3 regions of the Shewanella sp. AC91-MNA-CIBAN-0169 genome follow, and region 2 is predicted to be linked to each of the others. Evidence: predicted binding sites of a transcription regulator. Region 2 holds the regulator's gene; each other region holds the start of a gene.
What was found. Region 2 encodes sigma-54, which starts transcription at its own class of promoters, with help from an activator protein. Its sites were predicted from a motif close to GTTGGCACGNNNNTNGNNT; they were not measured.
Positions count from the first base shown of each region.

Region 1: AAEY98_RS13675 (Tll0287-like domain-containing protein) is a predicted target of sigma-54. The motif match lies at 7,376-7,394, and genes of this name have one in related genera.
Region 3: glnA (glutamate--ammonia ligase) is a predicted target of sigma-54. The motif match lies at 3,831-3,849, and genes of this name have one in related genera.

Region 1 is NZ_JBEOPM010000015.1:24,784-35,751, forward strand. It holds gene AAEY98_RS13635 (YjjI family glycine radical enzyme) at 1-4, shown strand, start outside; gene AAEY98_RS13640 (YjjW family glycine radical enzyme activase) at 1-959, shown strand, start outside; gene AAEY98_RS13645 (LysR family transcriptional regulator) at 1,155-2,075, opposite strand; gene AAEY98_RS13650 (peroxiredoxin) at 2,582-3,223, shown strand; gene AAEY98_RS13655 (MBL fold metallo-hydrolase) at 3,280-4,149, shown strand; gene AAEY98_RS13660 (sulfite exporter TauE/SafE family protein) at 4,164-4,916, shown strand; gene AAEY98_RS13665 (rhodanese-like domain-containing protein) at 4,932-5,336, shown strand; gene AAEY98_RS13670 (MBL fold metallo-hydrolase) at 5,458-6,324, opposite strand; gene AAEY98_RS13675 (Tll0287-like domain-containing protein) at 6,614-7,258, opposite strand; gene AAEY98_RS13680 (sigma-54 interaction domain-containing protein) at 7,581-8,897, shown strand; gene AAEY98_RS13685 (NifB/NifX family molybdenum-iron cluster-binding protein) at 8,935-9,498, opposite strand; gene AAEY98_RS13690 (DUF2057 family protein) at 9,837-10,271, opposite strand; gene AAEY98_RS13695 (hypothetical protein) at 10,376-10,714, opposite strand; gene AAEY98_RS13700 (Y-family DNA polymerase) at 10,893-10,968, opposite strand, start outside.
Region 2 is NZ_JBEOPM010000026.1:52,952-63,919, forward strand. It holds gene AAEY98_RS18410 (ATP-binding cassette domain-containing protein) at 1-811, opposite strand, end outside; gene AAEY98_RS18415 (calcium/sodium antiporter) at 1,000-1,962, shown strand; gene AAEY98_RS18420 (KpsF/GutQ family sugar-phosphate isomerase) at 2,007-2,984, shown strand; gene kdsC (3-deoxy-manno-octulosonate-8-phosphatase KdsC) at 2,987-3,553, shown strand; gene lptC (LPS export ABC transporter periplasmic protein LptC) at 3,550-4,110, shown strand; gene lptA (lipopolysaccharide transport periplasmic protein LptA) at 4,097-4,678, shown strand; gene lptB (LPS export ABC transporter ATP-binding protein) at 4,675-5,406, shown strand; gene AAEY98_RS18445 (RNA polymerase factor sigma-54) at 5,549-7,033, shown strand; gene hpf (ribosome hibernation promoting factor) at 7,059-7,346, shown strand; gene ptsN (PTS IIA-like nitrogen regulatory protein PtsN) at 7,349-7,792, shown strand; gene rapZ (RNase adapter RapZ) at 7,789-8,652, shown strand; gene AAEY98_RS18465 (HPr family phosphocarrier protein) at 8,673-8,948, shown strand; gene mgtE (magnesium transporter) at 9,460-10,824, shown strand.
Region 3 is NZ_JBEOPM010000003.1:154,342-165,309, reverse strand. It holds gene AAEY98_RS04810 (DUF2959 domain-containing protein) at 1-268, shown strand, start outside; gene AAEY98_RS04805 (Lrp/AsnC family transcriptional regulator) at 381-851, opposite strand; gene AAEY98_RS04800 (type II secretion system protein) at 1,044-1,592, opposite strand; partial or broken gene AAEY98_RS04795 (diguanylate cyclase domain-containing protein) at 1,637-2,215, opposite strand; gene glnA (glutamate--ammonia ligase) at 2,320-3,729, opposite strand; gene typA (translational GTPase TypA) at 4,210-6,021, shown strand; gene ppnP (pyrimidine/purine nucleoside phosphorylase) at 6,406-6,717, shown strand; gene AAEY98_RS04775 (DUF4124 domain-containing protein) at 6,848-7,372, shown strand; gene glnL (nitrogen regulation protein NR(II)) at 7,512-8,549, shown strand; gene glnG (nitrogen regulation protein NR(I)) at 8,586-9,998, shown strand; gene AAEY98_RS04760 (sensor domain-containing diguanylate cyclase) at 10,213-10,968, shown strand, end outside.

The DNA of each region.
Region 1 (10,968 bases), on a different contig from region 2:
GTAAACATGCCGTTGTCAGTCAAATATTGCCATTTTCCTGTGTCGACGGGCCTGGCAGTCGTTTGGTGATATTTTTGCAAGGCTGCAACTATCAATGCAAAAATTGTCATAATCCTCACACCATCAGTTTGTGTGATGCTTGTGGTGACTGCATTGATAGTTGCCCTGAACAGGCACTTAGTCTTATTCATTCACAAGCTATGCCGTTACCCCAAATGCGGTCACAAGAAATGTCGTTACATGGAGATCTAATACCAGTTAATCATTCTCCATGTAGTTCGCCAAGTAAGCCCCATATTGTCTGGGACAGCACCAAATGCAGCCAATGCGATACTTGCCTTGCGGGATGCTCTAGACAATCGACGCCTAAAACGTCTCATTACACCGTTGAACAAATGCTAGAGGTTATCTACGGACAACGTCATTTTATCAATGGAATTACACTCAGTGGTGGTGAAGCGAGCTTACAATTGCCTTTTATTATTGAGCTTTTTAGTGCGATAAAGTCCTCAGAACATTTATCGCATCTCAGTTGTATGCTCGACACCAATGGCAGTTTGAGCTCAACAGGTTGGGATAAGCTACTGCCATTTTTAGATGGCGCAATGGTTGATTTAAAAGCATGGCAACAAGATACCCATCATTACATCACTGGGCGTGATAACCATTCGGTGTTTACGTCAATTGAGTTACTGGCTCAGCACAATAAACTGTATGAAGTAAGACTGTTACACATTCCCGGCATCACTGATTATGAGCATGATATTGACGCCCTAGGCGGGTATTTATCTAACCTCCCCACAGAGACTCGGGTGAAGTTAAATGCGTTTCATCATCATGGTGTTATAGGCGTAGGCTCTACATGGCCACAATGTACTCAAGCGGATATAGCACGTTTAGCAAATCAACTTACTCAGCGAGGAGTCACCAATATCGTCTTGCCGTCGCTGTATATCTAATCGCTATATTTAGTACCTATATTTAACACCTACATTTAGCGTCCATAGGTAACTTCTATTGGTAACTTCTTTAGGTAACGTCTATATGCAACTGAGGTTGAACATATGGCTAGGATGGCTTTGCTGCAACTTAATACCAAATCAATTCATTGATAAAGTACCATTTAATCAATACATAAAATCGTATTGGTGCGCTTAACGACTGCACAGCAATATTTGTTCATACAGCCAACGATGAGCAGGATCGTTCATACTTTGCCGATGCCACACAAGGCTATAAGCAACTTTGCCATAATCGATCGGTAACGGTTTAATCAATAATCCTTGGGCTTGCTTGGCTATTGAGGCCCAGTGGCGCGAACAGGTAAATAGCAGTTCACTGTGATGGCACATTAACGCTGCGCTGCCAAAGTCAGGTACCGAAATCGGTATCGCCCGTTTTTTAGATTGTTGTGCCAGTAAAATATCAAAAAAAGGTGTGCTCAAATCAGTATCTGTTATGCCGATGTGGCTGAAATTTAAGTAGTCATCAAGGCTAATAGTCTGCTGTGACGCCAGTGGATGGCTAGCACTCATTAGGCAGACCATTTCATCGTTGATTAAGGTTTCCCAGACTAAGTCTTCATCGACATTGGTTGGTTGGCTTAAGTCATGTGGCAAAAGAATAAAATCCAACGAGCCTTTTACTAAGCCCTCAAAGCCGATGTTGTCTTTATTGTAAATATCGATATGGATATTGGGCGCTAAGTTGAGAATATGAGCCGTTAATGTGGCGGCTAATAACTCAAATGTGCTTTCGCGCATCGCCAGTGAAAAGCTACCTTGATAATGTTGTGGCTTGAACACATCCTGGTTCATGATCTGATTCATATCATTAATCATCTGCTTCACACTTGGGCCTAGTCGTCGTGCTAATGCAGTGGCGATGAGTGAATTGCCATGACGATAGAATAATTCATCATGCAAACTTTCTCTTAGCTGACTTAAGGTTTTACTCACCGACGATGGGCTTAAACATAACCGTTCAGCACAGGCTGTGACACTGAGGGTATCAAGCATCACATGCAAAGTGATCAAGTGTTTCATACTGATACGTGAAAGCTTGGCCAATTCCATTTACGAATTACTCTTTATAAGTCATATATTTGATTACGAAAATATAAACCTAAATGATATTACGGTATAGGCTTCACAAGCATAATCAAGACCCGCTTCACATTGCTATCGTTAAATAAATTTTTGTTCCGCAATCAGCTCTATTTCTAATCCATATAATGCGGCTTTATGCACAGATTTGTTAATTACTCACTTCAGAAACCTTACTGCTAACACCTGTATCGCTTGATCGGTTTTGCTATTGCGACAATTAACGTGGTCATTTTTGTCTTTTGTGCCATTTATGACACGAGTTAAATACAACTTATTGTGTGGATAATGTAAAAATTATCTAACAACTAATCACATCTAAATTTTTAATTAATAAAATCAGATACTTATTTTATTTACGTTATTTATTATCATCTAACAGATATTGGCCTAGCAATTGCTATTACTAAGTATGTTTGCAATCTATTTTACAGATTAGAGTTGCATTAACTTAACCATTTTTTTGGAGTAATAACATGACTGATTCTATTGTTTCTTTTCCGCAATTAAACCGACCCGCTCCGGCCTTTAATACCAAGACAACACATGGCATGCGCTCACTTACTGACTATAAAGGTAAGTGGCTAGTGTTGTTCTCTCATCCTGCGGATTTTACCCCTGTGTGTACGACTGAGTTTATTGGGTTTGCTCAACGTGCAGAAGAATTTGCCAAGCTTAATACTGAGTTACTCGGTTTATCTATCGACAGTGTTCATTCCCATATCGCTTGGGTACGTAACATTGAAGAAAACTTTGGCGTTGAAATTACCTTCCCGATTATTTCCGACTTATCAATGGAAGTGGCTAAAGCCTACGGCATGATCCAACCCGGTGCGAGTGACACCGCTGCCGTTCGCGCAACCTTTATTATCGATCCCGAAGGTGTGCTGCGTGCCATGGTGTATTACCCAATGAGTAATGGTCGTTCTATAGATGAATTTGTTCGATTAGTAAAAGCACTGCAAACCAGTGATGCCAATGGCGTTGCTACCCCAGAAAACTGGCAACCTGGCGATGACGTTATTGTGCCACCACCAGCAACAACTGCTGACGCTAAAGCACGTTTATCCCAGGGTTATCATTACGTAGATTGGTATTTTAGTAAGAAGTCGCTTTAACCCGTGGCAAGCACTGGGACGCTTAGTCCCTGTGCACTATTTAACAGGAGCTTGTGATGATTTCAACCTTTAGTGTCCATGAATTTTTAGATGAAGACAGTGAAACGTTCACTTATGTTGTTGCTGATAATACCACATCGTTTGCTGTGATTATTGACCCTGTTTTAGACTTTGATTATAAATCAGGTCGAACAGACACACGAAATGCCAATCGGGTTTTACATTGGATTGATCGCCAAGCGTTAACCGTCAAATGGATACTTGAAACCCATGCTCATGCCGATCATTTATCTGCTGCCAGTTATTTACGTGACAAAATTGGTGGCCAAATTGGTATTGGCGAGCACATCACCGAAGTCCAGCAGACTTTTAAAAAGGTATTTAACCTAGACGCTAGCTTTTTGCCTAACGGCAGCCAATTTGACCATCTATTTAAACATAATGAGCAGTTACAAGTCGGTAATATGACCATTCGTGTTATGCACACACCGGGTCACACTCCGGCTGATCTTGCTTATATTATTAATGAGCAAGCCGCCTTTGTTGGAGACACCATTTTCATGCCAGATGTGGGTACCGCTAGGTGTGATTTCCCAGGTGGGGATGCCAATACTTTGTACGATTCCATTCAGGCATTATTTACCCTACCAGAAAGCACTGATATCTATGTGTGTCATGACTACCCTACTGAGGGGCGCGGGCATCAATTTAAAACTCAAGTCATCCAACAGAAACAACACAATATCCATGTTAACAACACTATTACCAAATCTGCTTTTGTGACGCTTCGTCAACAACGAGACGCCACATTGCCGATGCCTAGGCTGATATTGCCATCGATTCAAATCAATATTCGCGCAGGCCAAATGCCTGCCCCTGAAGACAACGGCACTGTGTATTTAAAAATCCCGATTAACCAGCTTTAAACTTAAGAGTAATCATGATGATACAAGCAATCATTGGCGCATTATTAATTGGTTTAGTGCTGAGTGTATTAGGGTCTGGTGGCTCCATCCTTACTGTTCCGGTGTTGCTTTACCTTATTGGAATGCAACCCCAATTAGCTATCGCTTCGTCATTGTGCATTGTGGGTGCTATCAGTTTAATCAGCAGCATAGGCTTTATTAAGCATAAAAAAGTCTCTTGGCCTCATGTGTTTTTATTTGGTTTACCTGGCATGGTAGGCACCTATTTAGGCGCATGGCTCAGCAGCTTCTTTAACAGTGACATACAACTTACTGTGTTTGTTCTTTTGATGCTCATTGGCGCGGTGATGATGTGGCGAAATCAATCTAGCCGCTACCAAGCTGGCAAACTAAATATCCCTAAAATCTTGTCGCAAGGATTAGCGGTTGGGATTGTCACCGGTTTTGTGGGTGTAGGTGGTGGTTTTTTAATTGTGCCTGCACTGGTGTTACTTGGCGGCATTGAAATGTCACTGGCGATTGGTACCAGCTTACTGATTATTTCGATGAACTCACTGGTCGGTTTTGCTAAATATTACTCATTACTTTCAAGTAAAGGGTTTGAGTTTGATTGGTCGATTATTGCCATCATGATTGCAGGCGGACTTGTCGGCAGTATTGCTGGCCAATGGATAAATCAATATTTACCCAAAGCGATTTTACAAAAAATATTTGCCGTGTTTTTAGTGCTAATGGCGCTATTCATTGTAACTAAATCCATTATTTAACATCACGAGGTACACATGAAAACTGCCCAAGAATACATAAGTGAGATTAAAACCCACATTATTGAAGTGAGTACCCAAGAACTACTGACGGCAATGCTTAACCCTGATGTGATCATTATCGATGTTCGTGAGCATGATGAGTTTACGACGGGCCATATAGAAGGCGCAGTGAATTTTCCTCGTGGCGTATTAGAGATGAAAATACACGAGCATCCTTTAGTCAGTCATCACTGTGAGTGGGTATTGGCATTAAATGAACTAGCTGACAAAGACATATATCTTATTTGTCGAACCGGTGGCCGTTCTGCTCTGGCGGCAGCATCATTACAGGATATGGGGTTTAGCAAACCTCTGTCTGTTGCCGGTGGCATGATGCAATGGCAACAAGATGGCTTTCCATTGGTGCCTCATAAAATATAAATTACGCAAACATGAGCCAACATTATGTGGCTCATGGCTTATTTTTTACTGATGGCAGATGCTGTTAATGGCTAACCGTGCTAATGGTTGATTGTGCTAATGGTTGATTGTGTATTCATTTTTAGAGCTGATCTAGCGGTATTTTAAGGTAGTAGTTACCCTTACCGTCAGCTAATGGCATGTTACCCGCACGAATATTCATTTGAATCGCGGCTAATAATAGTTGCTGTATGTCAGGGCCAATATGACGTTGTTGATGCCGTTTAATAAACTCTGCTAGGGTGACATTCCCCCCTACCACACTATTATAGCGTTTTTGGGCAATCACCGATGTTTCTAACCCATTATCTGTACGTTTCTGTGCATGTGGATCATGGCCAACAAACACCCTAGTGCAATTAGGTAATGCCAATATTCGCTGAATTGAATGGTACAAGGTTATTACGCTGCTATTGGGGAAGTCAGTATTAACGGTGCCTAATTCTGGCGTTGACAAGGTGTCGCCTACAAACACAACATCTTCAATGAGATAACTGACGCAGGTTGGTGTATGACCCGGTGTATGCATAATGTGAATATCTAAATGACCCAGTTTAATGAGTTCTTCATCCACAAATAATTGTTCAAATTGTTCGCCATTACATTTAAAACTATCATCAAGATTCAGTAATCGCTTAAAGGTATGTTGAACTTTGGTGATGTGCTCGCCAATTCCGGTTGTTCCACCACATTTTTTCTTGATATAACAGGCCGCAGAAATATGGTCGCTGTGGGCATGGGTTTCTAAAATCCATTCAACTTCAAATCCATGTTCATCGATATGCTCAATGATGCTATCAGCAAAACTCGTGCTTATGGTGCCAGACGCCATGTCAAAATCTAAAACAGGATCAATAATCGCACATTGACGGGTAGCAATATCGGTCACCACATACGTTAGAGTATGGCTAGCTTGATGATAAAAATGATCGATTCGAATTCTACTCATGACACATTAACTCCCAACACAATACACTGGTATTTGTCAGATAAAGCCTCAGATTAATATTGGTAATATTCTCAACATCATTGATTCAATGACTGAGGAGGGTTAATCATTACAGCATGATGTTAAATTAAACCATCAATGTAAACTGCGGATTAAGTCGCAACAAACAGCGAATTAATAAGCATTATTTGATTTACGATCCGAAGAATAAGGCTTAATGATAAAGCCCTATTCCCGTGGTAGTTTGTTAATTACTTTTTCGACTATTACTTTCGACTATTGCTTTCGGCTATGGCTTAGCAGTAACCGATGGAGTAGCTGTTTTGATATCCTTTTTCAGTGAAAATGCGCCACGAATATCACCAAGGGCAAAGTTAACCGCTTTATCATCTGGATAGGTTTTGCTCAGCAATGCACTCACTTCCGGTTCAATATTACTGCCATGGCAACCTAAACATAATTGTTGCGCTGGTATGGCCTTCATATAACGAAACTGAGTGTTACCATCATTGACGATAAACTCACTCGCCACGATTGGCTTATCTGCAGGTTGTTGTGCTGAGGCATTCACCAGCTCAAATTGTTGTAATTGCGATAACTCCCATTCATCTGGCGTATTGTCTGAATTACGTACACGTAAACTGGTTCGAGTCAGTGTCCAGCCCTCTTTCGAGTTTTCAGCGGCAATGGCAGGTGCAACCGATTTACACACCGACACCGCATTGATTAAGCCACCTTGTTTAATTGCGGCTTGTAACTGACCTTTTAACGCTTGGCTAAAATCGGCAATGCGTTGATTGGCCTGTTGTTCAAGCACCTGCTGTTGCGTTAGTGATTCAGCATGGCAAAGGCTGCTCATGCCAGCAATCACTAATAACGCACTGATGTTACGTGCATTTAAAACCGTTTTTTTGTGCTTTGATGTTAATTTCATTATTTGTCATCCTCGTCTTCAAGTCGGGTCATTCCCATTAACTTCAGGGCATAATTTTCGTACATGGGTTCACTACTGCCAGGGCACCGTTCGGTCGTAAGCGATATAACACAATCAATACAAAGCTTGTGCCATATCACACTAGTTAGGTTTAATCGTTTAAAATCATTAGCTTAAACATTATTGAAATTGACAGGATGCCCATGCTAGGTTGTTGAGTAACAAATGAGTGACAAATATGACATCGTAATGACATTTATCGTGCTATTAATGTCATTATAAAGGTTGGCCGATTAATATGAATCGCAAGCGAGAGTAAGCAATGAATAACACCACCGTTGTACAATCTATGATAAACGCTATTGATAAACCGGCGATTTTTATTACTCCCGATTATGTGATCCATGCGGTTAATCAAGCCTATATCGAAACCTATGATGACGACGTTATTTTAGGCCAAAGTAAATGCCATCAAATCTCTCATAATAGTGACCAACCTTGCGATAAACACGGTGAGGAATGCCCGTTATTACAATGCCAGAGTACTAACCGAGCTGCCAGTGCCGTGCATATTCACAGCACGGTGCAAGGTAAGTCTTACTGCGACATTTTAATGAAACCTATAAAAGATAATAGTGGCATGGTATTGGGGTATCTAGAGATTTTAGATGCCATAGATTACGCATCGACAGAATCAAAAAAAGGCACCATGATCGGTCAGTCTGCGCCATTTAAGCAGATGCTCAACAGGATTAATAGAGCCTCTCAATCCAATATCGCGGTTCTGTTACAAGGTGAAACTGGTTCAGGCAAAGAGTTAGTTGCTAAAGCGGTACATCAGGCCAGCAACCGAAATGATAAACCGTTTGTGGTGATTGAATGCACTGGGCTAAGTGAAAATCTGTTCGAAAGTGAATTATTTGGCTATGAAAAAGGTGCATTTACAGGGGCGACAAGCAGCAAAAAAGGCTTGATTGAAATAGCGCACGGTGGAACGGTGTTTTTTGATGAAATTGGTGATGTACCGATGAACATGCAAGTAAAGTTACTTAGGTTACTTGAAACCCAGTGTTATCGTGCCGTCGGCGGATTAAAACAGAAACGTTCTGACTTTAGGCTAGTCAGTGCCAGCCATAAGAATTTACTCGATTTAGTAGAAAAAGGTGAATTTAGGCGCGACCTGTATTACCGCATTGCAGGATTTCCGATTTACTTACCGTCGTTACGTGAGCGTTATGATGACATTCCGACGCTGGTGAATCACTTTATAAAATATTCTGATTACAAACATAAAAAGTTTTCGAGCAATGCATTAACTCTTTTGGGTCGTTATGCATTTCCGGGAAATATTCGCGAATTGAAAAATATTATTGAGCAATCGGCACTTATCGCCAATGAGGATGTTATACACAGCAGTGATTTACCTGAAAGCGTTCAACCGAGCCACACATCTAAGGATGAAACAATTGCCGTAAAACTTAACACCGAACTGATGACGTTAGATGACATGGAATGTGCGTACCTTTCGCAGGTATGTGAGCAATATGCAGGATCGCCAGCCGAATTAGCGATAACGCTTAATATTAGTGTGCGTACCTTATATCGAAAATTACAACGCTATGGTTTAAAGCTTAACTAGCCACCACAGCGCTGTGATAAAACACCCCTAGCGATCATTAATGAGCAATTAGTGAATGTTTTTTATTGCAGCAACGTTTCATTGTTGTGGTTTCATTCGCCAATTTAGATTTAGACTCACAGCAACGTTTATGTGTCCCCGAGTCAGATTGGTTATGGCAGTCTTCTTCACCATGAGCGTGTTGATGATCATGGTCATGGTTATGCTCATGGTTACAGCAACCACCAGTGGCTTTCTTAGCAATATTATTGATTGATGGTCGCCCCTGACTTGCCTCGGTAAATGGCTCACAGTCCGCTAAATGACTACTGGCAAAATACTCTATTGCAGTACGACCATTTTTTGCGTGAAATACACTCAATTGTTGGCTTAATAACTTAGATAAAAGCTGTTGGCCAATGTTGCGCACGATGACGCGATCCGCCCCATTTGCCAGTATCATACTGACTAATTGTTTCTTACCCTCACATCCTTCTGTTAATGCTGGGTTGGCAAAGCGCCCTTTTACTTGGCCTTGCTCATCAATGAATAGCATCTCATCGGCACGGCTAAAGTGGTTGGCAATATGTTGGTCTTTCATAGGTATGGCAGTAATCATCATGTCTCCTCATGTGCATTTTTAACAAATCGATTAAACGCAGTTGTTCCAACTTGGTTTATCGACATGCCACTGGGCTTAAAACAGCTTTTGCCGAGAGCGTCCTAGAATCTTCGTTTATTTTTGGAGGCTTGGCATTATCTGCTTAAATTAATCGAATAATAGTAATTGGCATATGCAATATATACTCTTATTATTAGCATATGCCAATAATAATTTCGATTCTGGTTTGAGTTTTGTGACGCGTGACATTATTTATGATGACAAGTATTTTACCTGTCATAAGGCGTGCGAGGATGTAGATAACGATAGAGCGCTATGTAAGCGCCCTATCAATTTTACTATTGTTGCATCATTTGACTGTGTTGTTTCATGATAATAGCCATTAACTCTTCGTGATTAACTAATTTGACGTTTTCACCTTTTACGCTGGCGCGGTCTAAGGTTATCACCGGTGATGCAATAAATTTCTTTGCATTGGTTGAAGAGAAAATCTCTTTGCTACGCACTTTAATATCTTCATCTTTGGTTAGATGTAGACTCCAATATAACGCATCGGACTTAATAAAATTCGTATCATCTGCTCCTGATGAAAACACATCATAAAACTGTAATTCTATTAAATGTTGACCAGGAGACACCTCCATTTCACTTTTATTTGATGCCGATTTGCCATCGACCGCAGTAAAGATTAAATAGTCAGGTAATGAGATAGTGGCAGCCATTGCTGCTGAGCTGGCTAAAGATAATAGTGTGATCGCAATGAATTTTTTCATAATAAACTCCGTTAACTTTTTGATGCTTATAGTTTTTTGAGGCTTATAGTTGAAGCAACAAAAATCTTTATAAATTAATGTGGGTAACTAATAAACATAAAGAATTAAGCTATCGGAGGCGGATTTTGGCTCACTAGAATGGTGGGCGTTGATGTCCATAAAGGCGAACTCACTTTGGCACTCGTTAGTAGAGCACCGGTGAGGTTTGTTGCTGATAACAAAAATGCATTCGCGACCGCATGACAATGGCTAATGCATTGACTCATATCGTTTAAGCAACAGTCATCGTTAGTATCACAGTCACTTTGCATCATCGTTGATTGATGCATACTACTCGACTGCATGTCCGACATGGCCATTTCATTAGACATAGCAAAACTTGGAACAAGTAATTGTCCAAGTAGTGAAATTATCATTGCTATGTTTAACAGCGTATTTCGCATTATGTAGGCCATATGATGAGTACGATTCAACATTAACAATTTAATTAGAGTGATAATCAGAGCTGAATCACATTTTAAGGTTTAGCCATAGTTGAATGCCCCAACCTTGCATGTGTTATGGCAGAGCAATACCACTGTTATAATAAACCTTAGTCATAAACCTTAGTAATATAAAACCTTAGCATTTAATGCTGGGTAAGCATTTCCATTGGGTTGAATATTGAGGTGTGAGTAAATCACGGCGCATGGCCCAT
Region 2 (10,968 bases):
GAAGTAGCTCCTCTTGATAATCCTCTGCAGGATAATGGAATGGCACAGGGCCATCTGGCGCGCCTTTGATAAACTGGACCAGTTGTGGATTGTCAGATTGACGTAATTGCTCTGGTGTTCCATGTGCAATGACTTTTTTATCGGCTATCACATAGACATAATCTGCAATACCTAATACTTCATCTACATCATGAGAAACCACTACTGAAGTGAGTTTTAATGAATCCGACAACTCACGAATAAGTTTTACTAGCATGCCCATTGAAATAGGATCTTGTCCGGCAAAGGGCTCATCGTACAGCACCATCTCAGGTTCAAGTGCAATCGCTCGCGCCAATGCGGCTCGACGCTGCATACCACCAGATAACTCATTAGGCATCATATACGCGGCACCGCGAAGTCCGACAGCTTGCAGCTTCATCAATACAATGGAGCGGATAATCTCTTCAGGTAATCCAGAATGCTCTCTTAATGCAAACGCGACATTATCGAAAACATTAAGGTCGGTAAACATTGCACCACTTTGAAATAGCATACTCATGCGCTTACGCAATTCAAACAGATCTTTGCGTTTAAGCTTATGTATATCATGGCCATCGAATAAAACTTGCCCACTGTTGGGGGTTAACTGTCCGCCAATCAATTTTAATAGGGTGGTTTTACCGATACCGCTGGGCCCCATGATAGCGGTTACTTTACCTTTGGGAATCGATAAAGAAATATCTTCATAAATCACGTGTGAACCATGGCTAAACGCTAAATGGTTAACTTCGACCAAAGGTTTATTAATTGATTTGCTCATATCAGACATTGGCGTTGAGGAGATAACAGCCTTCCTTGCTTTAAGTTGAAGAGTAAATTGTACTGTAATTGTCGATTAAGCGACAACTATATCCATATCAACACTCTTCATTACCAGAGCAATTACTGTGCAATGCTTTCAATTTGATAAAAATCCAGCGAAAATAGTCGTTAATTAAATACTACTATCGGAATCACATGCTAGTTAATATCCTAATGTTAGTTGTTGGCCTTGCTGTTTTAGTTTGGAGTGCGGATAGATTTGTCTATGGGGCGGCGGCATTTGCCCGCAACTTAGGCTTACCTCCGATGTTAATTGGACTCACCATTGTTGCTATGGGTAGCTCTGCACCTGAAATGTTTGTTGCGGCCACCGCATCAATGGATGGCATGCGTGATACCGCCATTGGTAACGTATTGGGCTCAAACATTGCTAACATTACCTTAATTTTAGGATTAACAGCCTTACTAGGTGCCATTAGCTTAGATTCGAAGACCTTAAAACGCGAAATACCTATCATGCTTGCTGCTACGGTATTTGCCGGTTACACCTTGCATGATAATGTGTTGACACAAACAGAAGGTATCATGCTTATTGCATTACTTTTGTTGTTGATGGGATATTTCATTTGGCAAGCTACTCATGACAAAACCCCAGACAGCTTAGATGATAAACTTGAATCTGAGATCCCTAAAAATGTGCCAACCTTTCATGCTATCATTTGGCTGGTCGTCGGTATTATATTGCTCCCGCTATCAGCAAGTTGGATGGTCGATGGCGCTGTAGGTATTGCAAAGTTTTATGGGTTGTCAGATCTTGTGATTGGCTTAACCATTATCGCAGTAGGAACCAGCCTACCAGAATTAGCGGCCTGTATTGCTGGTGTATTAAAAAAAGAACACGACCTTGTCATTGGTAACATTGTTGGGTCTAACTTGTTTAACATTCTTGCGGTACTGGCACTACCAGGATTGATCTCCCCTGGTGAAATAGATGCTTCAGCCAGTGGAAGAGACTTCTATATGGTATTAGGCACCAGTGCAGCATTAGCCGTTTTAGTATTATCCAGTGGCGCTAAGCAACAACTTACTCGCTGGCATGGCGCACTATTATTAATCACCTTTATTGCGTACCAAATTGTTGTCTTTCAGTCGCATTAGATTGGAGCATGAAAGTAAAGTATTAAGCTAACAGAGAGAGTCGCATGGTAAATCACACTCAATTTCGTCAATGGGGTCGTAAAGTCATTGATATAGAAAAAGCTGCCTTAGATAATTTATATCAATATGTAGACTCGGTTGAGTTTGACCAAGCATGTCAATTGATCATGCAGTGTAAAGGTAAAGTAATTGTCATGGGGATGGGCAAATCCGGTCATATTGGTAACAAAATATCCGCGACCTTTGCCAGCACCGGCACACCGGCATTTTTTGTTCACCCTGGTGAAGCCAGTCATGGTGATTTGGGCGCATTAGCCAAAAATGACATTGTACTCGCCATTTCCAACTCTGGTGAATCAAGCGAAATACTGACATTAATGCCTGTTATCCAGCGTATGGGTGTACCAGTGATTGCGGTGACCGGTAAACCAGACTCCAATATGGCGCGTTTATCCAAAATCCATTTATGCATTCAAGTGCAAGAAGAAGCATGTCCATTAGGATTAGCACCCACTTCCAGCACCACTGCAACACTTGCTATGGGCGATGCATTAGCCATTGCTTTATTACAAGCAAAAGGTTTTACTCGTGATGACTTTGCCTTATCACACCCTGGTGGCTCTCTTGGAAGAAAATTACTTCTAAAAGTCGACGATGTCATGCATAAAGACGATGATTTACCGATCGTCAATGATGATATTTGTATTACTGAGGCACTTTATGAAATATCTAAAAAGGGCCTTGGCATGACGGCAGTAGTCGACCATGCCAATAAACTTGTGGGCATTTTTACCGATGGTGATTTACGCCGGGTTATCGATGCAGACGTGAATCTTCGAATCACTCCTATTGCCCAGGTTATGACCGAAAATTGTGTTACCTGCCCTGCGGGGATTTTAGCCGCACAAGCACTGCAAATCATGGATGAAAAGAGCATCAACGGACTGATTGTCGTTAATGAAAAACATCAACCGATCGGAGCATTAAACATGCTCGATATGGTTAAAGCTGGAGTCATTTAATCATGTCAGAATCAACCTCGTTTCACCAAGGATTTTACGGCCCTGTCAGCAATGATATTTGGCAACGAGCTCAAAAAATCAAACTGTTAATCTGTGATGTCGATGGAGTATTTTCAGATGGACGTATTTACCTCAGTAATGCAGGTGAAGAACTCAAAGCGTTCCATACTCGTGACGGTTATGGTGTGCGTTCTTTGCTTACCAGTGGTATCCATGTTGCCGTGATAACAGGACGTAAATCCAAGATTGTTGAAAACCGCATGACGGCATTAGGTGTAACACATATTTATCAAGGTATTGATAATAAATTTGAGCCTTTTGAGCAATTATTGTCGCTCTATAATGTGACTGCTGATGAAGTGGCTTACATTGGCGATGACATGGTAGACCTACCTGTAATGAAAGCCGTAGGACTAGCCGTTTGTGTCGGTGATGGTCATCCGTTTGTCAAACAACAGTGCCATATGACAACCACCCTCAATGGTGGCCACGGCGCACTGCGTGAACTCACCGATTTATTACTATTAAGCCAAGATAAATTTGCCAGTGCTCATGGTATGAGTATATGAGTAGAGTCACGCTAGGTATTATTGCTTTTTTTGGGCTTGCTTTTATATTGTACTGGCAAGCACAAGTAAAACGCAGTGAAATGGACGCGGTACAAATACGCGGTATTGAGCGCCCAGATTTTGTTGCAGATAACCTACGCACTACAGAATTCAATCAACTAGGTTTCGTCGAAAGTCGAGTCAGCGCCGAACACATGGAGCATTACGCCTCAAGTGACATCACTCACTTTACCAAACCGATTTACCTCATTTACCCTGAAAACGGTAAAGCACAATGGCAATTAAGTGCAGACCGTGGGCAATTGAATAAAAATACCAGCAAAGTCACATTAGAAAATAATGTTATTATTGATGCCATTGATATAGAAGAACCCCTGCAGTCACTGAGTACCCAAGCTATTTCGGTGGATTTAACCACTATGATAGGATCCTCGCAAGAGATGGTGTACATCAAAGGTAAAGGGTTTATTATTCAAGGTTTAGGCCTACATGCTGACTTGAATTCGCAAAAATTATCGCTACTAAGCCAGGTAGAAGGAACATATGAGCCACATTAATCGTCTCCACACTCGCGCCAATGTTATGTTATTAAGTAGCATACTTTGTATATTGAGTTTGCCTGCCATAGCGAAACAAGGGGATCTGAAACAAGAATTGAAAATCGCTTCAGTCAGTCAGTCTGCCGACATTAAGAATAATCAAATTGTTTTTAATGGTCCGGTAACGATTGTCCAAGGCACGATTAATATCAATGCAGATCAGTTACGGGCGTTTACCCCTGAAAACACCACCAGCAAGAGATTAATTGCTACTGGCACCCCAGCTACATTTTCACAAGAATTAGATGACGGTAAAATTGGTACCGCAAGTGCTAACGAAATTAGCTATGACCTTGCCACTACTACACTCACATTGACTGGCAACGCCAAATTGGATCAATCTGGTAGCCAGGTTACCGGTAATAAAATCAAGTACAACATCAGTGCTCAAGAGCTGATTGCCGAAAGTACTGGTACAGGACAAGATCGGGTAATCACCATCATTCAACCAGAGAATTTCCAAGACGAGTCAGCGCCAAAGCAAAAACTCCCTGAAATTCCTGTTAACAAGCAGATCAAACCATGACCCAAATTACCTTAACCGCTGAAAATCTAGCTAAAAGCTATAAAGCTCGTCAAGTTGTTAAAGATGTGAGCTTAACGGTTAAAACCGGCCAAATTGTCGGTCTTTTAGGCCCCAATGGTGCAGGTAAAACCACCACCTTTTATATGGTTGTCGGCTTAGTAAAAAGCGATAAAGGCCGAATATTGATTGACGATGACGACCTTACTGCCGATCCAATGCATTTGCGCGCCCGCAAAGGTATAGGTTACTTACCACAAGAAGCCAGTATTTTCCGCAAGCTCACCGTTTACGACAACATAATGGCCGTACTGCAAACTCGCAAAGAGCTCAGCACAGACCAACGTATTGAGCAACTTGAGCACTTACTCGAAGAGTTCCACATTACTCACATACGCGACAGCCAAGGCATGTCGTTATCGGGTGGTGAACGTCGTCGTGTTGAAATTGCGCGCGCTTTAGCTGCTAATCCAAAATTTATTTTGCTTGATGAGCCCTTTGCTGGTGTTGATCCTATTTCGGTCATCGACATTAAAAAAATCATCCAACAACTTAAAAACCGCGGTTTAGGGGTATTAATTACCGACCATAACGTACGTGAAACGCTAGACGTTTGTGAGCGAGCCTATATCGTTAGCCAGGGTAATTTAATTGCCGAAGGCACACCAGATGAGATATTAAGTAATCAACAAGTTCGAGCTGTGTACTTAGGTGAACAATTCAAGCTATAGTTACTTTACTGGCCTTTTAGTCTAGCTAACTCATTTCATTGAACGATACCTAAACAACGTTAAATGTCATTGATGTTTATGGCAATCTATTACAGTTCGAGATTGTCATTTTTATGGAAAATCATCTAGGGATAAGCGGTAAATGAAAGCGTCACTCCAACTTAAAATGGGTCAACACTTAACCATGACCCCACAATTGCAGCAAGCCATTCGCTTACTGCAATTATCGTCATTGGAGCTACAGCAGGAAATCCAACAAGCATTAGATTCAAATCCATTGCTTGAAATAGAAGATGAGTTTTCTGAAGCAAAAGACTCCTTAAAAGAAAACCGCGACCAAGCGGATACAGACTTTAGTGACAACAGTATTGTTAATGTCGAAAAAGACACTTCCACCGTCGACATAGCAGAATCCATGACCAAAGAAACCATGGATGATTTAGCCATGGATACCACATGGGATGAAGTATACACAGCCTCACCTATGTCAGGTTCAGGCAGTGCAAGCATGCGCGATGACGACATGCCCTTTCAAGGTGAAACCACCGAAGGTCTGTACGAACACTTAGAATGGCAAAAAAATCTCACTCCATTTTCAGACACCGATCTCGCCATTGCCACCGCCATTATTGATGCCATTGATGAACGCGGTTATTTAACCCAAAGTACCGAAGATATTCTCGAAGCCATGGGTGATGAAAATGTGGAACTAGATGAGGTTGAGGCGGTATTAAAACGCGTTCAACACTTTGATCCTGTGGGTGTTGCAGCACGTGATTTAAGCGAATGCCTATTTATTCAATTAGCGCAATACTCTAACGACACACCCCATATCGATAATGCCCGTTTGTTAATTAAAGGCTATTTAGAGTTAATTGCTGGCCGTGATTTCAGATTATTGATGCGTAAAACAAAACTAAAAGAAAATGAGTTACGTGACGCAATCACTCTAATCCAGACACTCAATCCTCGTCCGGGCTTATTAATTACCCCCATGGATGATGAATACGTGATTCCCGATGTCACAGTATTAAAGAAAAATGGCCGTTGGGTAGTAGAGTTAAACCCAGACAACATGCCTAAAATTGGTGTTAATCAGCAATATGCAGCCATGGCTAGAGGCAGTAAAAACCCGTCGGATAGTCAATTTATTCGAGGCCATCTGCAAGAGGCTAAATGGTTTATTAAAAGTATTGAAAGCCGTAATGATACTTTACTTAAAGTGGCAAATTGCATTGTGCAATTTCAGCAAGGCTTTTTTGAATATGGCGAAGAAGCCATGAAGCCTATGGTGCTCAATGATATCGCTGAAGCTGTAGAAATGCATGAATCGACCATTTCACGAGTCACCACACAAAAATATATGCACACCCCTCGAGGCTTATTTGAACTAAAATACTTCTTCTCTAGCCATGTCAGTACTGACGATGGCGGGGAATGCTCATCAACGGCCATTCGTGCTTTTATCAAAAAGCTGGTTGCCGCAGAAAACCAGAAAAAACCACTGAGTGACAGTAAAATGGCTCAGCTTCTGGCAGAACAGGGCATAAACGTTGCTCGTCGTACGATAGCAAAATACCGTGAAGCAATGATGATCCCGCCCTCAAACCAACGTAAGAGTTTATAACCTACTAGGCAATGGAGGATTTTTTATGCAAATAAGTCTGACTGGACGTCATGTCGAAATAACAGAATCTTTACGTGAATACATCCACAGTAAATTTTCAAAGCTTGAACGACACTTCGATCAGATCCATAATGTACACGTTGTGCTCAATGTAGAAAAATTACAACAAAAAGCAGAAGCCAAAATCAACATTAATGGCGCAGAAATTTTTGCAATGTCAGAAAGTACTGATATGTATGCTGCAATAGACGCCCTGATCGATAAACTCGACCGTCAGGTAATTAAACACAAAGAGAAGAATACAAAACACTAACGATGGAACTTTGTACCATTCTGCAGCCGGAATGCACTACCTGTGCCACACCGGGCAGTAAGAAAAAAGTACTGGAACTCATCAGCAATTTAGTCGCTGCCCAGTACCCAACCCTGTCTTCGCAAGAGGTTTTTGAAAGCCTGTTAGCGAGAGAGAAAATGGGTAGCACAGGTATAGGAAATGGCATTGCGATACCTCATGGTAGATTAACGACCATCGATCACCCTATCGCGATATTTATTAAATGTGAAGAAGCCATTGCCTTTGATGCAATCGATAAGCAACCCGTGGATCTTTTATTTGCTTTGTTAGTACCTGCAGACCAGTGCCAACAACATTTAGGCACGTTATCGAGCATGGCCCAAAAGTTAAGCGATAAGCAAATATTGAAACAGCTTCGTAAAACTCACGACGCAACAGAACTTTATCAGGTTATTACTGCATGAAACTAGTTATAGTATCGGGACGTTCAGGCTCAGGGAAATCCGTTGCCCTGAGAGTATTAGAAGACCTAGGATATTATTGTGTTGATAATTTGCCTTTACCACTCATTGGCACATTATTAGCCCAGCTTAAAGGCAGTAATGATTTGGTTGCGATTAGCGTTGATGTTCGTAACATTGCAGAACAAGGTAAAGTGCTTCAAGACCAATTGGCACTACTTCAAAATGACACTGAAATTATCAGTTTCTTTTTAAATTCCAATGACAAAGTATTGCTTAAACGTTACAGCGAAACACGTCGATTACACCCGTTATCTAAAAATCATATTTCACTGCAAGAAGCGATAAAACTAGAAGGCCGTTTACTTGAGCCTATCGCAAAAATTGTTGATCACTATATCGACACTTCTGCGCTAAATATCTACGAATTAAGCGACCAAGTTAGGCAAATATTATTAGGCAGTGTTGATAAAGAGTTAGTGATTAACTTTGAATCTTTTGGCTTTAAACACGGCATGCCGACAGAAGCAGATTTTATGTTTGATGTACGCTTTTTACCCAACCCACATTGGGAAATAGAACTGCGTCCATTTACGGGTTTAGATGAGCCCGTACAAGAATTTTTAGGTCGTCAGCCATTAGTTAATAAATTTATTTGGCAAATTGAAAACCTATTTGAAACTTGGATGCCGCATTTAGAACGTAACAATCGCAGTTACCTTACCATCGCGATTGGTTGTACTGGTGGTCAGCACCGTTCGGTATATATTGCAGATCAATTAGCAAAACGATTTCGACAAGGCAGTAAACACACGGTTAATGCTCGCCACAGAGAATTAAATATCAGTGATACTAATAACTAAGTGAGCATAGGATCGCGTCAATGATCAAACTTGAACGCCAAGTGACCATTTCAAATAAATTGGGCTTACACGCCCGTGCCGCCACAAAACTCGCGATGTTAGCGGCGGATTTTGATGCTAACATCACCTTAACTCAAGGCGAAAAAAACGCCAGCGCAGCTAGCGTACTTGGGCTATTAATGCTTGAAAGTGGTATCGGTAAAATGATTACGGTGACAGCTCAAGGCCCAGATGCTGAAGTGGCATTAAACGCAGTGTGCGATCTCATTAATGCTAAATTTGATGAATCTTGTTAATTTTTTAATCGCATTGAATTTATAAATAGCCTGTAATGTGTGAATAGCTGCAAGTTACTCATGCTTTAAGCCACCGTCATCCTTATTTTATGCGGCCTCTAAATGACTAGGCCATACTAACCAAACTGTCACGACATTGATGATCACCAGTAGACATCAGTCCCTCAAAAATATTAGCCCTTAGGTTTATCTCTCGCAGTTGATACCAATCTCATTAGTATCAGTTCATCCTGCGGGAGTTAGCGTTTAACATGATAAAGACATTACCGCTTCTAGCAACGGATCCAGTGCAACTCTGTTTCCGTGACGTGGTACGTCTATAGTATGTAAAGCAGCATTGGCTGCTGCAGAATTTCACCGCAGAAGTCATTTAAGTATTTTATTTCTGCATTTCATTGTCTTACGTAAAGACAGCTATTTCTGCATTTATACGCCTTGAACTGTACAACCTGAGAAACCCAGAATAATGACATACTGAATAATATAAGTATGACGAATAGGAAGTAGATATATGGGTAAAGAGTACCTAGACAATGAGATAACAGAACAACGTCTCAATCAACTCGTTCAAGCACTAGACAGTGGTCTGTTTGTCCATGCCCGTAACATGCTACATACCATGTCACCTAACGATGTCGCCCTTATTCTCGAATCATCACCGCCCAAAAATCGTCAGGTGTTATGGCAACTCATTGACCAACAATATGCTGGGGAAATTCTTGACGAATTAGGTGAAGAACTTAAAGATTCACTTATTAGCAGCATGACACCAGAGAAGCTTGCCCAGGCCACAATAGGCATGGATACAGATGACATGGCCTATATTCTTCGCAGTTTACCCGATGATGTTTACAAGAAAGTGCTCAAATCAATGCGAAGCCAAGACCGGGATAGAGTAGAGCAAGCATTGCGTTACCCAGATGATACTGCCGGCAGTATCATGAATACTGATACCGTCACCCTAAGACCAGATGTCAATATCGAAGTGGTATTACGCTATTTACGTCAACGGGGAAATTTACCTGATACGACTGATACTTTATATGTTGTGGATCGCCATGATCATGTTTTAGGCGGAGTAAGATTAGCTGATTTACTCACATGCGATCCAAGCGTAACGGTCCGCAGTATTATGGACACAGAATTAGAAAGTATTCCTGTAGAGATGTCCGATAAAGATGTGGCGCAAAAATTTGAACGGATGGATTGGATATCTGCCCCAGTCGTCGACAGCCAAGCAAAATTGCTTGGTCGAATTACTATCGATGACGTTATTGATGTCATCCGCGAGGATGCCGAACATTCAATGATGGGAATGGCAGGGATGGATGATGATGAAGATACCTTTGGCCCTGTGCTTAAAAGCACTCTGAGACGCTCTCTATGGCTAACCATCAATCTATTTGCAGCATTACTAGCCTCATCTGTCAGTAACATGTTTGAAGGTACCTTAGAGCAATTCGCCACCATCGCAATTTTAATGACCATTGTACCGAGTATGGGAGGCGTTGCGGGTAATCAAACCCTAGCACTCGTCATCCGCGGGATTGCACTTGGGCATATTGGCCAAAGTAACTCACGCTGGTTAATTGGTAAGGAATTAAGCATCGGATTATTGAACGGTTTAATGTGGTCTGTATTGGTCTTTTTTGCGGTATGGCTTTGGAAAGACGACATCGCATTAGGTGGATTAATTGGCAGTGCCATGCTGATTAATATGACGGTAGCAGGCTTTGCTGGCGCCACTATCCCCATAATGTTAAAAAAGCTAAATATCGATCCTGCGTTGGCGGGGGGTATGGTGTTAACGACGGTAACAGATGTCGTTGGCTTATTTGCATTTTTGGGCCTAGCCACATTATTTTTAATGCACTAAATCATTGATTTAAATCGTACATATCATGTCGTCCAACGAAATTGCGCTATCTAGTGCAATTTTACGGACGTCGGCGGCGTCTCTATACACATAAGTCTTTTTCACACATAAGCTCATTTACCAAGCGCTTAGTACTCTGATCAC
Region 3 (10,968 bases), on a different contig from region 2:
TAACAGCACCAGCAAGCTCAATGAAACCAAGCGTTCATATAAAACGCTAGTGAGAAGCATGCGTCGTGCAGAAGCAAAAATGCCACCCATTCTAACTGCGATGAAAGATAATATGCTGTATTTAAAACATAACCTAAATGCGCAGGCTATTGGTGCAATTAAAGGTGAGTTTGCCAATTTACAGACTGATATCTCTAGCCTGATTAAAGAAATGAACAAATCGATTGCCGAATCGAACAAGTTTATTGCCTCAATGGAACAAGGTTAAACCTTACCTAACCTATCAACTTAACGCCCTTAGCGGTAACCTATGCTGTCATAGTCTATGACGGCCTAGGTGCTGCTTTTGGGTATTTATATGTGCCTATGCGTATTTGTGCTTATTCGATCGGTGACTGGTCCACTGGCAATGCCGTACGGCTAAATATTTGCTTCAAAACTACTGTAGTTTCAATGCTGGCGACAAACTTGAGGTTGCCGAGCGATTTTTTGATAAATTGCTCATAAGAAACCAAATCTTTGGCGACTATTTTGAGCATATAATCATAAGATCCAGTTACCACGGCGCATTCCATCACTTGAGGTAATTGTGCCATGGTTGACTCAAATAACGCTGTCGATTGATCAGTATGTTCCGTTAAGCGTATCGATGTATAAACCACAACATTAAGACCCACTTTAAAAGGGTCAACTTGGGCACCATAGCCTAAAATCACTTTATCTTGTTCAAGCTTTTTGACTCGTCGTAAACAAGGAGTATCCGACATATTAACCTTATCGGCTAATTCAGAAACAGCCATCCGGCCCTGACGTTGTAAAATTTCTAATAGCTTGAGGTCTTTCTTATCCATTGAACAAATCGCTTTTTAGTGAGTGATTAACGGTATAAATATCATATTCCTGAGTGAAATCCTCTACAAATTTACGTTAATCACAAATATTTCAAGCAAATGGGAGCCACAAAACAATAAATGCCATAAAGTTAACATGGCATTTGTCTAAAGAGGGTAATTTGAGGTGATACTCGCGAATAACAAGAGCACTTAACACTCGTCAATATCGACGACAACTAAAGGTGACTCTCCTGCAACTTGTGGCTGAGAGTATCTAATTTCACATTTATTCGCAGCATAATCCGCATTAGGACGAATACGTAACCCGCTTCGATTATTAACATCGTATGTTGTGATGTTAAATTCACCACCGCTACCGTTGTCGGCAATGTTAATCATCCTGATGATACCTGCTGAGGTATGACGCGGATATCCGTAAGCTAGAGTCACTGATTGGCCTTGTACTGTAATACTATTGCCCAAACCATTACTGGCTCCAGGGGCCGTTTCATCGCAACTGGCGCTTATCACGCAAGCTGAATAGACCAAAGTTTTACCGCTGTTAATTGCTGCTGCAACACCCTGCATACTGCTCGCGTAAGCATTACTTTTTAAATCGATAAATTTCGGAGCAACCACGACAGCAAGAATGCCTAAAATAATAATCACTACCACAAGTTCTATTAAGCTAAACCCTTGCGGCTTACGCCACGAAAAACAACCATGATTAAATGAGCATGTATGTATCAATTTAGACATCCTGCAGCCAAATAAAAAATAACATTAATCTCTATTCTAAAATATTAATCAGCCAGTATCACCTGACTTTTGCCGGCATGTTTAGCCTGATACATCGCAACATCAGCACGATGGATTAAGCTATCTGTATCGCTATCAACACCATTATAAATGGCAGCGCCAATACATGCACTAATGATTAAAGAATGTGAGCCTATTTGAAAAGGTTGTTTGATCAGTTTAAGAACACTGTTGGCAGTGGCCATAACAGCGTCACTGTCGATATCATTCGGTAAAAGTAATACAAACTCGTCACCACCATAACGCGCAAGAATTTCACTCGGAAACAAATGCTTACTTACCTGTTAACCAATTTTGACTAGCAAAGCATCGCCAATGCCGTGCCCGTAAGTATCATTAATGACTTTGAATCCATCGAGATCGATAAAAAGGATTGAGAACGGCTGTTTTTTATCCCGTAAACGCTCAGTTGCCTGCCTGTTCGACAACCGATTAGCGAGTCCAGTCACCACATCATGATTGGCTAAATGTAACGCTTTAGTTTTGGCAATAACTAAATCTGCAGTGCGATCTCTGACTCGTTGAGATAACTCTTCACGGCTGTTTATCACCTCTTCTGACATTTGCTGAAAACTATCATTCTCACCTCTTTTGAGCAAAAAAAAACCCGATAATCAATTATCGGGTTTTTTATTGGTTTGCTTGTTTAAGCAATTGTATTCAAGAATTACAAGCTGTAGTACATCTCAAACTCAAGTGGGTGAGTAGTACGTGCAACACGTTCTGCTTCAGCCGTTTTAAGTTGGATATAAGACTGGATAAAGTCTTCGCTGAATACGCCGCCTTTAGTCAAGAACTCATGGTCAGCTTGTAAATGTTCAAGTGCGTTTTCTAATGACGTTGCAACCTGTGGAATTTCAGCAGCTTCTTCAGGAGGTAAGTCATATAAATCTTTATCCATTGCTTCACCTGGGTGGATCTTGTTTTGAATACCATCAAGACCAGCCATAAGTAATGCTGAGAAACCTAAGTATGGGTTTGCATGTGGATCAGGGAAACGCGCTTCGATACGACGGCCTTTAGGGCTTGGTACCACTGGAATACGAATTGAAGCACTGCGGTTACGTGCAGAATATGCAAGCATTACAGGCGCTTCAAAATGTGGCACTAAACGCTTGTAAGAGTTAGTGCTTGGGTTAGTGAACGCATTCAATGCACGAGCATGCTTAATAATGCCGCCAATGTAGTAAAGCGCTAAATCACTCAAACCAGCATACTTATCACCTGCGAATAAGTTTACGCCGTCTTTAGCTAAAGACTGATGCACGTGCATACCGCTACCGTTGTCACCAACGATTGGTTTTGGCATAAATGTCGCTGTCTTACCATAAGCATGCGCCATGTTATGAACAACGTATTTTAGAATTTGAATTTCATCAGCTTTCTTAGTCAACGTGTTGAAACGTGTTGCGATTTCGTTTTGACCCGCTGTTGCTACTTCGTGGTGATGCGCTTCAACTACTTGACCCATTTCTTCAAGTACTAAACACATTGCCGAACGTAAATCTTGTGAAGAATCAACTGGTGCAACTGGGAAATAACCACCTTTCACCATTGGACGGTGACCCGTGTTACCTTCTTCATAGCTCTTAGCTGAGTTCCATGATGCTTCTTTTGCGTCAATCTTAACAAAACAACCTGACATGTCGGTACCAAAACGGACATCGTCAAATAAGAAGAACTCTGGCTCTGGACCAATCAATACTGTGTCAGCAATACCAGTAGAAATTAGGTAAGCTTCAGCTTTTTTAGCAATTGAACGTGGGTCACGATCATAACCTGTCATAGTACCAGGTTCTAAAATATCACAACGAATAAGCGCTGTTGTTTCTTCTGTGAAAGGGTCTAATACGAAAGTGGTTGGATCTGGCATTAGCACCATGTCAGATTCATTAATGCCTTTCCAACCTGTAATTGAAGAGCCATCAAACATTTTACCGTCTTCAAAGAAATCTTCATTTACTTGATGAGAAGGAATAGAAACGTGCTGCTCTTTACCTTTAGTGTCGGTAAAGCGTAAGTCTACAAACTTAACTTCTAACTCTACAAGTTGTTTTAAAACTGATTCAACTGACATTCTCAAGCCTCCGGTAGGGTAAAGGGTTGTCCCTTAAATAATTTTGCTATTCGCCAGATGATGCACCTGGAAAACGAATCTTTTCATAATTATCAGCAATAAAGCGATATTCATGCCAGATCGCTAACTAATTGATTTTATGAAGATGAGAAAGTTTCCAAATCTTCTAAATCATAACCTTGCACCAACCTCGTGCATCACTATGTTTCATCATGGTGCAAAAGTCCATAATGGTGCGTCATGTTAATGTTGCTGTTTTAGCCAATGTCACAGTTTTGTCTTACACCATGGTTATGCTTCATATATATACGTTTTATGCTGTTTATTAATCCATAGCAAGCGATAGATTTACAAGTGTTCAAAAATAATCCTATCTACAAAAGCTGCTGTGAAGTAGAATGGCACGCTTTTTTACAGTAGCTATAATCTATAACTACTGTTAGATCCTTTTTTTTTATTTGCTGGTTTAGAGGTTTATCCGTGCTAGAGAATTTACGTAACATCGCCATTATTGCCCACGTTGACCATGGCAAAACAACCTTGGTTGACAAAATGTTGGCGCAGTCAGGAACCCTTGCATCTCGTGGAGAAGCTACTGAGCGGGTTATGGATTCTAACGATCTTGAAAAAGAACGTGGGATCACCATTCTGGCAAAGAACACTGCCATCCAGTGGAACGACTACCGTATTAATATCGTAGATACTCCTGGCCACGCCGATTTCGGTGGTGAAGTTGAACGCGTTCTATCTATGGTTGACTCAGTATTATTGTTGGTTGATGCAGTTGATGGCCCAATGCCACAAACTCGCTTTGTAACCAAGAAAGCATTCGCTCAAGGCCTTAAGCCAATTGTTGTTATCAACAAAATTGACCGTCCAAGTGCTCGTCCAGATTGGGTTATTGACCAAGTATTCGATTTATTCGTTAACTTAGGTGCCACTGACGAACAACTAGATTTCCCAATCGTTTATGCTTCGGCATTAAATGGTTTTGCAACGTTAGATCCAGATGTAGCAAGCGATGATATGACGCCGCTATTCCAAACTATCGTTGAGAAAGTAGCTTTCCCAGATGCTGATGCAGAAGCTCCATTCCAAATGCAAATTTCTCAAATCGATTATAACTCATACGTGGGTGTTATCGGTATTGGCCGTATTACTCGTGGTAGCGTTAAGACTAACCAACAAGTGACCATTATTGGCGCTGACGGTAAGACACGTAACGGTAAAATGGGCCAAGTATTAGGTTACATGGGTCTTGACCGTACTGAAGTGCCAATTGCAAATGCTGGTGACATCGTTGCTATTACAGGTTTAGGCGAGCTTAAAATCTCTGATACTATCTGTGCAGTGAATGCAGTAGAAGCAATGCCACCGTTAACTGTTGATGAACCAACACTAACGATGACATTCCAAGTAAACACTTCTCCGTTCGCGGGTAAAGAAGGTAAGTATGTTACTTCACGTAACATTCTTGAACGTTTACAGACTGAATTAGTTCACAACGTAGCACTTCGCGTTGAAGAAACAGAAAGTCCAGACCGTTTCCGCGTTTCAGGTCGTGGTGAATTACACTTATCGATTTTAATTGAAAACATGCGTCGTGAAGGTTATGAATTAGCCGTATCTCGTCCAGAAGTTATTCTAAAAACAATCGATGGTGAGCTACATGAACCATACGAAACTGTAACAGTTGACGTTGAAGAAGATCATCAAGGTACCGTAATTGAAAAATTAGGTGTTCGTAAAGGCGAAATGAAAGACATGCAGCTTGATGGTAAAGGTCGTGTACGTATCGACTTCGTTATCCCAAGCCGTGGCTTAATTGGTTTCCAAACCGAATTCTTAACAGCAACATCTGGTACTGGTCTAATTTATCATTCATTTGATCACTACGGTCCACACAAAGGTGGCGATATTGGTCAACGCGCTAACGGCGTATTGATTTCAAACGCAACAGGTAAAGCACTAACATTCGCTCTATTTGCTTTGCAAGACCGTGGTCGTATGTTTATTGGTCACGCGGCTGAAGTGTATGAAGGTCAAGTAGTGGGTATTCATGCTCGCTCTAACGATTTGACAGTAAACTGTTTGAAAGGTAAGCAGCTAACTAACATGCGCGCATCAGGTACTGATGAAGCACAAGTATTGACTACGCCTATCACATTGACTCTTGAGCAAGCTCTTGAATTCATCGATGATGATGAATTAGTTGAAGTAACTCCTAAGAACATCCGTGTTCGTAAGAGATTCTTAACTGAGAATGAGCGTAAGCGTAATAACCGCAGTTAATTACCATCAATGAGTGGCAACGTCTGCCACTCATTGAGACCTAAAAAGCCCAGATGCATGCATCTGGGCTTTTTGTTGTCTAGTCTATACAGGCTAAAAGCGAAAGGCATAGGACGCTGCGCTGCTAGTACGCTCCGCGGCTAGAGGCTATAAAGTCAACAGCTTAGCAGCGAAGCTTTCTCTATCCCTGAGATGACAAGCGATGACGAGCCAAGAGCCTAGGTGCTAGACTGCACGCAGCGTTCGCTTGTTATCGCTTGTTATCGTTTCTGAAGCTGTCTCTAGCAGCGAAGCGACTCTCGTGATACAACATGAAAACATTTAACTAGATATTTTACGTAAACGCAGATAGATTCAAACCAAGATCATTTTTAGGGAAAATATATGAGTATGTTGCAACAGGTAAGCGTCGCTAAAAAAGCCAATGTGTATTTTAACGGTAAAGTGATAAGCAGAAGCGTAGTATTAGCTGATGGTAGTAAACAAACTTTTGGTGTGGTATTGCCTGGTGAATATGAGTTTTCAACGGCTCAAGGTGAAATAATGCAGGTTATTTCTGGCAAATTTGACGTGTTATTACCGGGTAAAACTGAGTGGGTTGCATATGCTGAAGCAAGCCAGTTTGAGCTTGCACCAAATGTGAGCTTCAGTATCCGAACAGATCAAATTTCAGAATACTGCTGCCAATACATCTAGTGTTGTTGCACCTAAATAAACAATAGCGGTTTAATATCGCCGCTTCGATTCAGCTTAACTAAACAGTTTAAGCTGATTTTTTTTATAAAAACGTCTACTCTATTGAAACTGTCGTTTTATGGAGTACATCATGCGCCTTATCATACTTATTAGTTTGCTATTATTGAGCGCCCAAAGTGTTGCTACCGTATACCGTTGGGTAGATGAAAATGGCAAAGTTCATTACTCAGATGAACAAAAAAATAATGCCGAAGCTGTTGAATTAAATGAAAACACCCAAAACAACATGACGATTGACACCCCAACAAAAATCAATGTCATCCCAACAACAGAAGCATCAATTAACTACACGATTTCGATTACCTCTCCCCAAGAAGAAGCTACTGTGCGTGACAATAATGGCGCATTTACCGTGTCAGTGAGCGTCACCCCTCAATTACCTCGTGGCGTGCTAATGACATTATTAGTCGATGGTATTATCACTGCCCCAGCTCAAGCATCGAATATATTCCAATTGACGGGCATTAATAGAGGTGAACACTCGTTGGTTGTTAACGCTGTAACACAAAGCGGCAAAGTCCTTGCATCAAGCTCTCCTAGAAAGATATTCCTTCACCAAGCATCTGTATTTGGACCTGCAAAAAAGTCTAAATGATTAAGATAAAAATCATTTTATTCATTAGCTTATGAAATTTTGCGTGACTATTTATCTTACAAAATGCTTGTGTGTTCCGGGTTGTGATATGCACCAAAGTGGTGCATTATAATGGTGCAACCCTATACTAGGACGGCTAATGGACACAAATAACCTTCTCAATCACTTAGTCACCGCAGTGCTTGTTATTAATAACGAGCTCAAGCCGAGCTATGCTAATGCCGCGGCCGCACAATTATTGGGAGTAGGTAACCATAAGCTACTCGAGCAAACGCTTCCTGAGCTTTATCAACTGATGGGGGTTGAGCCACAATTACTACGCGATGCCATTAATGCCGGCCAGGGACTCACGGTCAATACCGCCGCATTAATCACCCTAGACGGCCAACATCACACCATTGATATCACCTTGATGCCAATTGAAAATGACAATAACCTCAGCATTTTAGAGTTACGTCAAGTAGACCAACAACGTCGCATTCATCAGCAGCTTAATATGGACGCCCAACAGCAAGCTGCACAGTTTTTGGTACGTAACTTAGCCCATGAAATTAAAAACCCGCTGGGCGGCCTTAGAGGCGCTGCGCAGTTGTTATCGCGAGAGCTCGACTCGCCCGAATTAAAAGAATTTACCAGTCTGATTATCGAACAAGCAGATAGATTACGTAATTTAGTCGACCGTTTACTTGGCCCGCAACGACCAACGCAGCATGCTGAACACAATATCCATCAAGTGATTCAAAAAGTGCTTAAGTTAGTCGAAATGGCACTGCCAGACAATATCTGCTTAAAACGAGATTATGATCCATCGATTCCAGATATTCAGATGGATCCAGATCAAATGCAGCAAGCCGTATTGAATATTGTCCAAAATGCGATACAAGCGTTAGAACATTGTGGTGGCGATATTGTCATTCGCACTCGCACTCAACATCAAGTCACCATTGGAACACAGCGCTATAAAGTGGTACTCGCCTTATCCATTATTGATAACGGCCCCGGTATTCCTGCTGAGTTAATGGATACCCTTTTCTACCCTATGGTCACCGGACGTGACGAAGGTTCAGGGTTAGGATTATCCATTGCGCATAACATTGCCCGATTACACGGCGGTCGCATTGATTGTGTTTCGGCACCAGGGCATACCGAATTTATTATTAACCTGCCATTACAATAACTAGCATGCCCTTTGTAGGCAGAATGAGGTAGTAACATGAACATTAGTGAACAAGTTTGGATCCTCGATGATGATAGTTCGATCCGTTGGGTACTCGAAAAAGCCCTTAAAGGCGCATCACTGTCAACGGCTAGCTTTGCTGCTGCAGAATCCTTGTGGCAAGCTTTAGAAGCATCACAACCTCAAGTCATCGTGTCTGACATCCGCATGCCAGGTACTGATGGCTTAACCTTGCTTGATCGCTTACAACTGCATTATCCACATATTCCAGTGATCATCATGACCGCCCACTCAGACTTAGACAGTGCCGTGAGCGCATATCAAGCAGGTGCATTTGAATACCTACCAAAACCATTTGATATTGATGAAGCCATTAATTTAGTTGAACGCGCACTCACACATGCAACAGAGCAAGCACCACAACCCGTTATTGATACCACCATAAAAACCCCTGAAATTATTGGTGAAGCCCCGGCAATGCAAGAAGTGTTTCGTGCCATAGGCCGATTATCTCGCTCATCTATCAGTGTGCTCATCAATGGCCAATCTGGTACTGGTAAAGAATTAGTCGCTGGTGCATTGCACAAACACAGCCCGCGTAAGGACAAACCCTTTATTGCATTAAATATGGCTGCCATCCCAAAAGATTTGATTGAATCTGAACTCTTTGGCCATGAAAAAGGCGCCTTTACTGGTGCCGCCAACGTGCGCCAAGGTCGTTTTGAACAAGCCAATGGTGGCACGCTATTTTTAGATGAAATCGGTGACATGCCAATCGATGTGCAAACGCGATTATTACGAGTCCTTGCCGACGGCCAGTTCTATCGTGTCGGCGGTCATCAAGCAGTGCAAGTTGATGTACGTATTATTGCTGCGACGCATCAAAATCTTGAGGTGCAGGTGCAAAAAGGCACCTTCCGCGAAGATTTATTTCATCGCCTCAATGTGATCAGAGTACACTTACCGCCGTTATCGCAGCGCCGTGAAGACATTGCCCAACTCGCCAATCACTTTTTAAGCACCGCAGCGAAAGAGATTGGCGTTGAACCCAAAATACTCACTAAAGAAACCGCGGTAAAATTGGCTAACCTTCCTTGGCCGGGTAATGTTCGTCAACTTGAGAATACTTGTCGTTGGTTAACCGTAATGGCGTCCGGACAAGAAATTTTACCGCAAGATTTACCACCAGAATTGCTTAAAGACCCAGTAGCAATCCAGCAGAAACAAGCTGGAGCAAGTGACTGGCAAACCGCATTAACTGATTGGATTGATGAAAAGCTGGCTGCCGGTGAAAGTGATTTACTCACTGAAGTGCAACCTGAATTTGAACGTATTTTACTTGAAACAGCACTAAGACATACTCAAGGCCATAAACAAGAAGCCGCTAAACGTCTAGGTTGGGGTCGTAATACCCTAACGCGTAAATTAAAAGAACTGTCCATGGACTAAAAACGAAACGACGCAGGGGAGCCATAATGATGTAATAACATTATGGCAATGACACTTTTATGAAAATGCTATGATCTTAACAACGGTAAGTGCGAAGATGATCTCATATTGCCCAGTTTACACATCACATCAGGGTACAAATAACCAAAAGCGCTAGAATATTTATCGAGTAAAAATGCTACATTAAAATATAACATTCAAACAAGGAACGATTTTGGATTTTGATGCTCATTATGGTGTAGTTATTCATCAAGATTTTATACCACTTTATGCCGATGATAATTATGCAAAAATCTTCGGTTATAATACAGCTCAAGATATTTTAGCGCTAAAGAGTGTTCTAGAGTTAATCGATCCCGAACTACAGGATGTAGCCACACACACTTACTACGCATTAATGAGTGGTATAGAAAAACCTCAGGTACGCAGCTACATTAACCGTAACCGTTTAGGTTTGAAACTCAATATATTAGCTATTGAACACATAGTTGAATGGCAAGGACGATCAGCCCTACAAATCACGATTGTGGATTTAACTGAATCTACAACACTTAAACAAGCTTTAGTACAAAGTGAAAGTCGCTATCAGCAATTAGTCAATGGATCTGTACAAGGCGTATTAGTACATCGCAACTTTAGCCCGCTGTATTGCAATCAGACATTAGCACAACTATTCGGTTACCCTAATACCCAAAGTATTATGTCACTCGCCTCAATTTTGGATGTGATTGAACCAAGCTATCAAGAACAGCGCCTAGACGCTAACGCTGCGTTACTCGCGAATAAAGTTAAACCTCATCCTGTTGAAATCAAATGCCTACACCTTAGCGGTCGTATCATATGGGTGAAATTAATTGAGACGGTAATCAGTTGGGAGCAGCAACCCGCTATTCAAGTTACCATGATCGATGTCACCGAATCTTATTTATTAAAAGACAAACTCGATAAACAAATCTATGTTGATTACCTC